2 regions of the Shewanella sp. GD04112 genome follow, and region 2 is predicted to be linked to the other one. Evidence: predicted binding sites of a transcription regulator. Region 2 holds the regulator's gene; the other holds the start of a gene.

Region 1 (4,431 bases), 300 kb from region 2:
GTAAACGAAGATGTTTTGAATGCCCATCAGTGCAGACATACGTACTGCGTTACGTGCGTATTCCATGAACATCATGAAAGTCGCGCCGTAGTTGATGAAACCACCGTGGAGTGACACACCGTTCATGATGCCGCTCATACCGAACTCACGCACACCGTAGTACACGTAGTTACCTGCTGGATCTTCTTGAATACCTTTAGAACCTGCCCACAAGGTCAGGTTAGAACCCGCTAAGTCAGCACTGCCGCCTAACAGTTCAGGCAGAACCGCACCGAAGGCGGCAATCGCGTTTTGTGACGCTTTACGGCTCGCAATGCCTTCGCCTTTGGCTTGGCATTCTTGAATAAAGGCTTGCGCTTTAGCTTCGAAATCAGCTGGTAATTCACCTTTCAGCACACGGCGCTCGTATTCGGCAGCCAGTTCTGGGTAAGCAGCAGCGTAAGCGGCAAACTTGTCATTCCAAGCCGCTTCACGGGCGTTACCGGCTTCTTTAGCATCCCAACCTGCGTATACGTCGGCAGGGATTTCGAATGGCGCATGTGGCCAGCCTAAGAATTCACGGGCTGCAGCGATTTCAGCATCACCTAATGGTGCGCCGTGGCAATCGTGGCTGCCAGATTTGTTTGGTGAACCAAAACCGATAATGGTTTTGCAGCAGATCATGGTTGGCTTGTCGGTCACCGCTTTTGCCGCTTCGATAGCCGCGCGAATCGCATCGCTATCGTGACCATCAACGTTAGCAATCACGTGCCAGCCGTATGATTCGAAACGTTTTGGCGTGTCATCGGTAAACCAGCCTTCCACATGACCGTCGATAGAGATGCCGTTGTCATCCCAAAATGCGATCAGTTTGCCTAGGCCTAAGGTACCTGCCAGAGAACAAGCTTCGTGGGAAATACCTTCCATCAAGCAGCCATCGCCGAGGAAGCAGTAAGTGTAGTGGTCAACAATCTCATGACCTTCACGGTTAAACTGTGCCGCTAAGGTTTTTTCTGCAATCGCCATACCCACAGCGTTGCTGATCCCCGCCCCTAATGGGCCAGTGGTGGTTTCAACACCAGGGGTGTAACCGTATTCTGGGTGACCCGGAGTTTTTGAATGTAACTGACGGAATTGCTTCAGTTCATCGATAGGCAGGTCGTAGCCAGTCAGGTGTAATAAAGAGTAGATCAGCATAGATCCGTGACCGTTAGAGAGGATAAAACGATCTCTATCTACCCATTTCGGATTGTTCGGATTGTGCTTAAGGAAATCATTCCACAGCACTTCAGCAATATCTGCCATGCCCATTGGGGCGCCAGGGTGGCCTGAGTTTGCTTTTTGAACTGCATCCATACTTAACGCACGGATTGCGTTGGCGAGTACTTTACGGGAAGACATGCTCTCTCCTGCTTAATTTGTGGGGTCTAGCGGGCAATTTGGACGCATATTTTCCCCTACATAGCGAAGCGACGCAAACGAAAATTGCATTCCACTGTCCAGTCTGGTGGATTACACCTTTGAAGGTTTAGGCGAATTCATCTTAAAACACATTAAACACATTTGTAATACAATAATTCAAATATGTTATATCCTTTATTACATTGCCCCCCATAACGATAAGGCTACAACCTTGGTTTGAGCTTAGCTCAGCGACAACTTACCCACCTCATCTGGAACAAAAACCACATACCACTATCAATTCATTGAGTTAGAGCAGAAACTCCAGCGCCACAAACTCTCTCCGATTTGGGGCTTACCTCACTTTACACACAAATATTTAGTTTAGGGGGTGTCAACCAAGGGAAATTCCACTAAAATAGCCGTCTAGATGTAGATGCTTCTACACGTTTGATTGCTAACGACGAGATTTTCCTACTATGGCAAAGCACTTGTTTACTTCTGAGTCGGTCTCAGAAGGTCATCCCGATAAGATTGCAGATCAGATTTCTGATGCTGTGCTAGACGCGATTCTGGCCCAAGATCCTAAAGCACGTGTTGCGTGCGAAACATATGTCAAAACTGGCATGGTATTAGTAGGTGGCGAAGTGACCACCTCTGCCTGGGTTGATATTGAAGAGCTGACCCGTAAAACGGTTCGTGAAATTGGTTATGTCCATTCAGATATGGGCTTCGATGCCGATTCTTGCGCAGTATTAAATGCGATTGGTAAACAGTCTCCAGACATCAACCAAGGTGTCGACCGTGCCGATCCAAAAGAACAAGGTGCCGGCGACCAAGGTTTAATGTTTGGTTATGCCAGCAACGAAACCGACATTCTGATGCCAGCGCCAATCACCTATGCCCACGCATTAGTGAAGCGCCAATCAGAAGTGCGTAAAGATGGCACTCTGCCATGGTTACGCCCTGATGCGAAAAGCCAAGTCACCTTCGCTTACGAAGACAACAAAATTGTCGGTATCGATGCGATCGTACTGTCTACCCAACACAGCCCAGACATCGCCCAAGCGGATCTGATCGAAGGCGTGATGGAAACCATCATCAAGCCAGTTCTGCCAGCACAATGGCTGAACAAGGACACTAAATACTTCATCAACCCAACTGGCCGTTTCGTTATCGGTGGTCCAATGGGTGACTGTGGTTTAACCGGTCGTAAGATCATCGTAGACACCTACGGCGGTATGGCACGTCACGGTGGTGGTGCTTTCTCTGGTAAAGACCCATCAAAAGTTGACCGTAGTGCGGCCTACGCTGCCCGTTACGTAGCGAAAAACATCGTAGCTGCGGGTCTGGCTGACCGTTGTGAGATCCAAGTGTCTTACGCTATCGGTGTGGCTGAACCTACGTCTATCAGCGTTGAGACTTTCGGTACAGGTAAAGTGTCTGAAGAAGTCTTAATCAAGTTAGTCCGTCAACACTTCGACCTGCGTCCATACGGCCTGACCGAAATGTTGAACCTAGCTCGCCCAATCTATCAAGCAACCGCCGCTTATGGTCACTTTGGCCGTAACGAGTTCCCTTGGGAAGCGACGGATAAAGCTGACGCACTACGCGCCGATGCTGGTCTGTAATCTGCATTAAGCTCACGCTTTCGCTCGTAAAAAACCGCCTTAGGGCGGTTTTTTTTATGCTTAGGATGTATTGCCTAACCCCATCATAATCAGCAAGATGGCTTTCACTATAGGCAAAAGACAGGGACTCAATGAAGCCGTTAATCGCACAACTCCAATCCTGTTCTTGGGCGACCAAGGTGGGCCATAACGAGCCCATGGCCAAAACCTTAGGCAGCCTAGAAGACATAGCCACTCATCTTGAAAGGGATCCAGACCGTTTTTTCGAACCGCCCTACTCCAAACCCTATGAAAGCTTATGTGTTAGCGACCATCAGCAAGCCGACAGATTAAAGCCCCAAGTCTCTAGCGAAATCGTCGCTCAAATCGCTAAAGCCGCCTATCTGGAAATCTGGAAAATAGTACCCGTTGCTGAGATTTGCGCACTGGTGTCAGATGATGCCGATACCTTAGCCACTTTACTGTTAGCCAATGCAACGCTCTCAGAATTTACCCAAGAACGTTTAGCCTGGTACTTGCAAGGACGGCTTCCTTTTGGCTATCAAGGGAATTATCCGACGGGGGAATGGTTAATCCTATAACTCGGATTAACAGTGGTCAAAATGAGCGTTTTGCATACACAGCAGGTTTATCTGCGCGGCGGATAACAGTACACAGTCTTGCACGCCGATTATCCTTGCACCTTGAACGGCCTCTGGTGTTAAACGTTCTATAGCCGTGCTGTAGGCATTGGTTCTACCGCAATCGAGCCAACAATCCTCAATCTGCAGCCAATAGTGGGGGCGACTGTCGTCGCAATCGACTTCAAATCCACGGGCTTCGCATTGCTGCAACGCACTCTCGGATAGCAAGACTCGCAAATTATCCCAAGCCGACAAATTGGCATTGGCGTATGTCGTCAGCAGATTGCTGACCAAGGTATCACTCACTATTTCTCTCCAACCAAAAGGCTTTAGCCTCGGGTCCTGGCATCGCCTTGGCGTATAACCAGCCCTGCACATAACTCACCCCCGCCGCTTTAACAAACTCGGCTTCTTCAGGGGTTTCAACTCCTTCGGCAATCAAACTAAAGCCTAAACTATTACAAAGCTTACAGATTTGCAGATACAAGGTACGCCCTTTTGGCTCGCTGGTATTGGCCAGAATACTGCGGTCGAGCTTAATCCCATCCACATTGATCCGACTCAGTAAACTTAAGCTAGAAAACCCTGTCCCGAAGTCATCTAAGAAGAAGCTAAACCCATGTTGTTTAAGCTGCTTCATGCTGTTATCGATACGATTTAAATCCAACATAAAGGCCGATTCTAACATCTCAATTTCGACTCGGTTGGCGACGCTGCCTAACCTTTCATTCATGGTCGCCAACAATTGGGGATCGGTAATATTGTTTGGGTCGATATTGATGCTCACTTTTGGGTAA
Region 2 (4,431 bases):
GTCTTAGCACTACTGGCTTACTCCCCCTTGGCATTTGCCTACGCGATTCTTGTGTTGCGCGATGAGCTGCCAAAGTGGGGCTTAGGTTTCCTCGTGCCTATCGCTAAGCTGCTGATGCCCTTTAGAAAGCTGATTGAAGTGCTGCTGTTTATTCTCGCGATTGGCGTGGGTGCTTATACTGGCTTCTTAATTTCGGCCATGAATGCCTATCCGATGTTGAACACTGCGGTACTGCCAGCGCTGTTTTTAGTCTCTGGTTTATCGGCGGGCGCGGCGGCTAATGCGGTGCTGGCGCTGGTGATGTTCAAGACCGATAGCCACGACAAGACCTTAGCCAAAATGCATGGCTTAGAGCTGCCAGTGATGGCAATCGAAATCATGTTCCTGTTTATGTTGTTCTGCGCCTTGTATTTTAAGGGCGGAGCGGCGGCTGCGGCGCTGGCATCACTCACCTCTGGCGTGTGGGCGAGCGTATTCTGGATTGGCGTGGTCGGGATTGGTTTTGGTATCCCACTGCTATTTATGCTGTTGCCGACCGCGACGCGCCACAGCAAGGGGGCGATGATCATGGTGGCCTGCGCCAGCTTAACCGGCGTGTTAGCACTGAGACACTTTATTGTGTATGCGGGACAAAGCTATCTAAGTTAGTGTTTTGGTTAACGGCAATATCTATGGGGTGAATCATTTATCCCTTGCAAGCAAAAAGCACCGATTAACGGTGCTTTTTTTATGGGGGCGATTAGCAGGATTTCATTGCGGTAATTATTGCGGTAATTATTGCGGCAATAGCTCAATCACTGATTTCACCGTGAGCACTAAAGCACTGATAGCGCATAGGGCTAAGGTTGCCATCTTGGTCTTATGTTTATCCACACTCCCCACCAGTTTGCCCGCCACTAAATAGCCTAAAAACACTGAGGGCAATAGCATGAGTGATAACCACAAATGCTTGATTTCGAGTAGGCCCGTCACCCCAAGAATGACCAGGGCTATGGTCGAGCTGAAGATAAAGAAGGCCGACAGTGCGGCGCGAAATTTGGAGGCATCCTTACCCGCCAACAAAATCGCCATCGGTGGGCCACCAATGGCGGCAATATTACCAAAGATCCCCGAGACCACGCCCGCGCCAAACAGGGTTGCTTTGTTCACGGGGAGAGTCAATTTATACAGGCTCAGCACCACGGCGACTGCCACAATGCCAGCAATCGCTAGACCAAGAATCGGCTGCGGCGCAAACAGTAGCAGGCTGGCACCGATAAAACCTCCGGGTACACGACCGATTAGCGCATACTGCAAACCATTGAATTCTAAATGGCCGCGTTCACGCAGTAGGGTGAGTAGGGCGATGGAAAACCCCATCACAATCACGGGGGCGGGCACTAATTCGGGGTCGACAATATACAGCAACGGGCTCGCCACCACGGCAAGGCCAAAGCCTATCAGACTCTGGGTGAGGGCACCTAAAAACACAATCACAGACGCCATGGCGAGCGTTTGTGGATCTATCAAGGAGAACATAGGATTCCATCAAAACAAAATAGGGATCGTTACTCTAACCCATCAGGCAAGATGAGTATTAACGATCCCTAATGATAAGTAGGATATTGGACGCTTAAGCGTTACTCCATATCTTCCCACTCGATCCCCATTTCGTCCATCAACCGTTTCGCTTCGGCGGGAATGCTGTCTGGGCTATCTTTCGACAGATCGGCATCATCAGGCAGAGGCTGGCCGGTGTAGGCATGCAAAAATGCTTCACACAAGAGTTCGCTATTGGTGGCGTGGCGCAGGTTGTTCACCTGACGACGGGTACGTTCATCCGTGAGGACTTTTAGCACTTTGAGCGGAATAGACACAGTAATTTTCTTTACTTGTTCATTCTTCTTGCCATGTTCAGCATAGGGGCTGATGTATTCCCCATTCCATTCAGTCATTGACTCACCTGTTATAACGCTAAATTCGGGGCAGATTTTAAACCCTTACAGATAACAGTCAAATTATTGCTACTATTTCTTAGTGATTGCAAACAGATTTCTTTATGTTTAGACGTCTAAACGTCTTAACGCCTATTGACGATGCCACTGGGCTTAGGTACATTTAGACGTCCAGACATCTCTTTGCGAACTTAGGAGTTCCCGATGACCGCAGGCAAATTAGTGACCGAACGTCAATTAGCCACATTAGCAGTGCGTCAGGGTATCGAAAGTGATACTCAGTATGGCGCGGTGGTGCCGCCAATTTACCTGTCGACTAATTACGCCTTCGATGGTCATAAAAATCCTCGCGAATTTGATTACAGCCGTTCCGGCAATCCTACCCGCAGCATCTTAGGTGATGCCTTAGCTAAACTGGAAAAGGGCGCAACCGGTGTGGTGACTTGCACTGGCATGGCTGCCATTACTTTAGTGACTACCTTGCTCGGCCCCGATGACTTACTGGTGGTGCCCCACGATTGTTACGGCGGTTCTTACCGTTTATTCACTAACTTGGCTAAAAAGGGCCAATTTAAACTGCTGGTGGTCGATCAAACCGACGCCCAAGCGCTCGAGCAAGCCATCGCCCAACAACCTAAGATGGTGTGGATTGAAACTCCATCAAACCCTCTGCTGCGAGTCGTCGATATCGAAGCTATCGCGAAGGCGAGCCACGCCGTAGGTGCTTTAGTGGTGGTGGACAATACTTTCCTCTCGCCCATTTTGCAGCAACCGCTGTTACTCGGTGCCGATATCGTTATCCACTCCACCACTAAGTACATTAATGGTCACAGCGATGTGGTGGGCGGCGCGGTGATCGCCAAAGATCCTCAACTCGGTGAGACCTTACATTGGTGGTCAAACACCTTAGGCTTAACTGGGTCTGCCTTCGACAGTTATCAAACCCTGCGCGGTCTGCGTACCTTGGCCGTACGCATTCGCGAGCACCAAAGCAATGCCCAGCGTATTCTGGACGTGCTGACGAGCAGCCCTTTGGTGAGCAAAGTGTATTATCCAGGCCTTGCGGATCACCCCGGTCATGCCATTGCCGCCAAGCAGCAAAAAGGCTTTGGCGCTATGCTGAGTTTTGAGCTTAAGGGCGGCGAAGCCGAAGTGGTCGCCTTTTTAGATGCCTTAAGTTTATTCAGCGTGGCCGAGAGCTTAGGTGGCGTTGAGAGTCTCGTGGCCGTGCCCGCGACTATGACCCATAGGGCGATGGAGCCCCAAGCGCGTTATGAAGCTGGCATTAAAGACACCCTATTACGTTTGTCGGTTGGTATTGAAGATGCCGACGACTTAGTTGCAGATATTCAAGCAGGATTGGCCGCCGTTGCGGCTTGTCAGTAGAGGAATTCGAGATGGCACGTTGTCACTTACATAAATTTGGTGGTTCCAGCTTAGCCGATGCCGATTGTTATCGCCGAGTCGCCCATATTCTGTTAACCCATGGTCATAGTGATGATCTGGTGGTGGTGTCTGCTGCGGGTAAAACCACTAACTTTTTATATAAATTATTGTCCCTGCGCGATAGCAACCAATTATGGCAAGAAGAGTTGCAAGTTCTTATCAGCTATCAGCAAGGCTTGATTGAGCAGCTGTTATCCAATGAGCAAGCGCGGGATCTGCGTGAGCGTTTAACCACGGATAAAGCTCAGTTAATCAGTCTGTTATCTTTAGATTCCCGTAATGATTACCAAATTAACCATGTGGTGAGCTTTGGTGAGCGTTGGTCGGCGCGCCTGATGGCAGCGCTGCTGCGTGAATCGGGCGTGGCCGCAAGCCATGTGGATGCCTGCTCGATTCTTGTGGCCGACGAGGCCGCCGTACCGCAAATTCGTGTGCAAGAATCCCGCGCCAAAGTGCAAGCCTTACTGGCCGCGCATCCTAACGAGCGTTTAGTGATCACAGGTTTTATCTGTGCCAACGAGCGTGGCGATACCTTGCTATTGGGTCGCAATGGCTCTGACTTTAGCGCCAGCTTAATTGCCAGCCTTGCCGACATTGAGCGTGTGACCATTTGGACCGACGTTGAAGGGGTATTTAACGCCGATCCGAATAAGATCAACGATGCGAAATTACTCAAGAGCATGTCCCTCGCCGAAGCAGACCGCTTGGCGCGCCTAGGCTCGCCTGTTTTGCATTCGCGCACTTTGCAGCCGCTGTTTAACACTGAGGTGAGCCTAGCCGTACGTTCAAGCTACGCCTCCCATACCGATTTTACCCTGATTGCTCCCCACAGCTCCTCGGCGAGTGCGCCCGTGGTGACTAATCTAAACGCCGTGGTGTTGTTTGGTTTTAAGATCGCGGGCGATGTGGCTAGTCTGCTTGAGCAATTAGTCGAAGCAGGATTAACGCCACTGGCCCATTGGTTATCGGCGCATCAACGACTCGAGCTTGCCTATACCGCTGAAAACCAAAAACAAGTACAAAAGTTATTGGATGCGCAGGCCGAAGCCCT

The links. The regulator MetJ, encoded in region 2, represses methionine synthesis genes. The targets are predictions, from matches to a motif close to TAGACGTCTAGACGTCTA.
Region 1: the regulator MetJ is predicted to act here: its motif matches at 1,800-1,817, upstream of metK (methionine adenosyltransferase).

What each region holds. Positions count from the first base shown of each region.
Region 1 is NZ_JAOEAL010000001.1:3,951,789-3,956,219, forward strand. Features, by position in the region: gene tkt (transketolase) at 1-1,380, opposite strand, end outside; gene metK (methionine adenosyltransferase) at 1,860-3,011, shown strand; gene N7386_RS17405 (hypothetical protein) at 3,143-3,592, shown strand; gene N7386_RS17410 (hypothetical protein) at 3,599-3,940, opposite strand; gene N7386_RS17415 (EAL domain-containing protein) at 3,933-4,431, opposite strand, start outside.
Region 2 is NZ_JAOEAL010000001.1:4,253,888-4,258,318, reverse strand. Features, by position in the region: gene nrfD (NrfD/PsrC family molybdoenzyme membrane anchor subunit) at 1-648, shown strand, start outside; gene N7386_RS18685 (sulfite exporter TauE/SafE family protein) at 775-1,518, opposite strand; gene metJ (met regulon transcriptional regulator MetJ) at 1,620-1,934, opposite strand; gene metB (cystathionine gamma-synthase) at 2,157-3,320, shown strand; gene N7386_RS18670 (bifunctional aspartate kinase/homoserine dehydrogenase II) at 3,332-4,431, shown strand, end outside.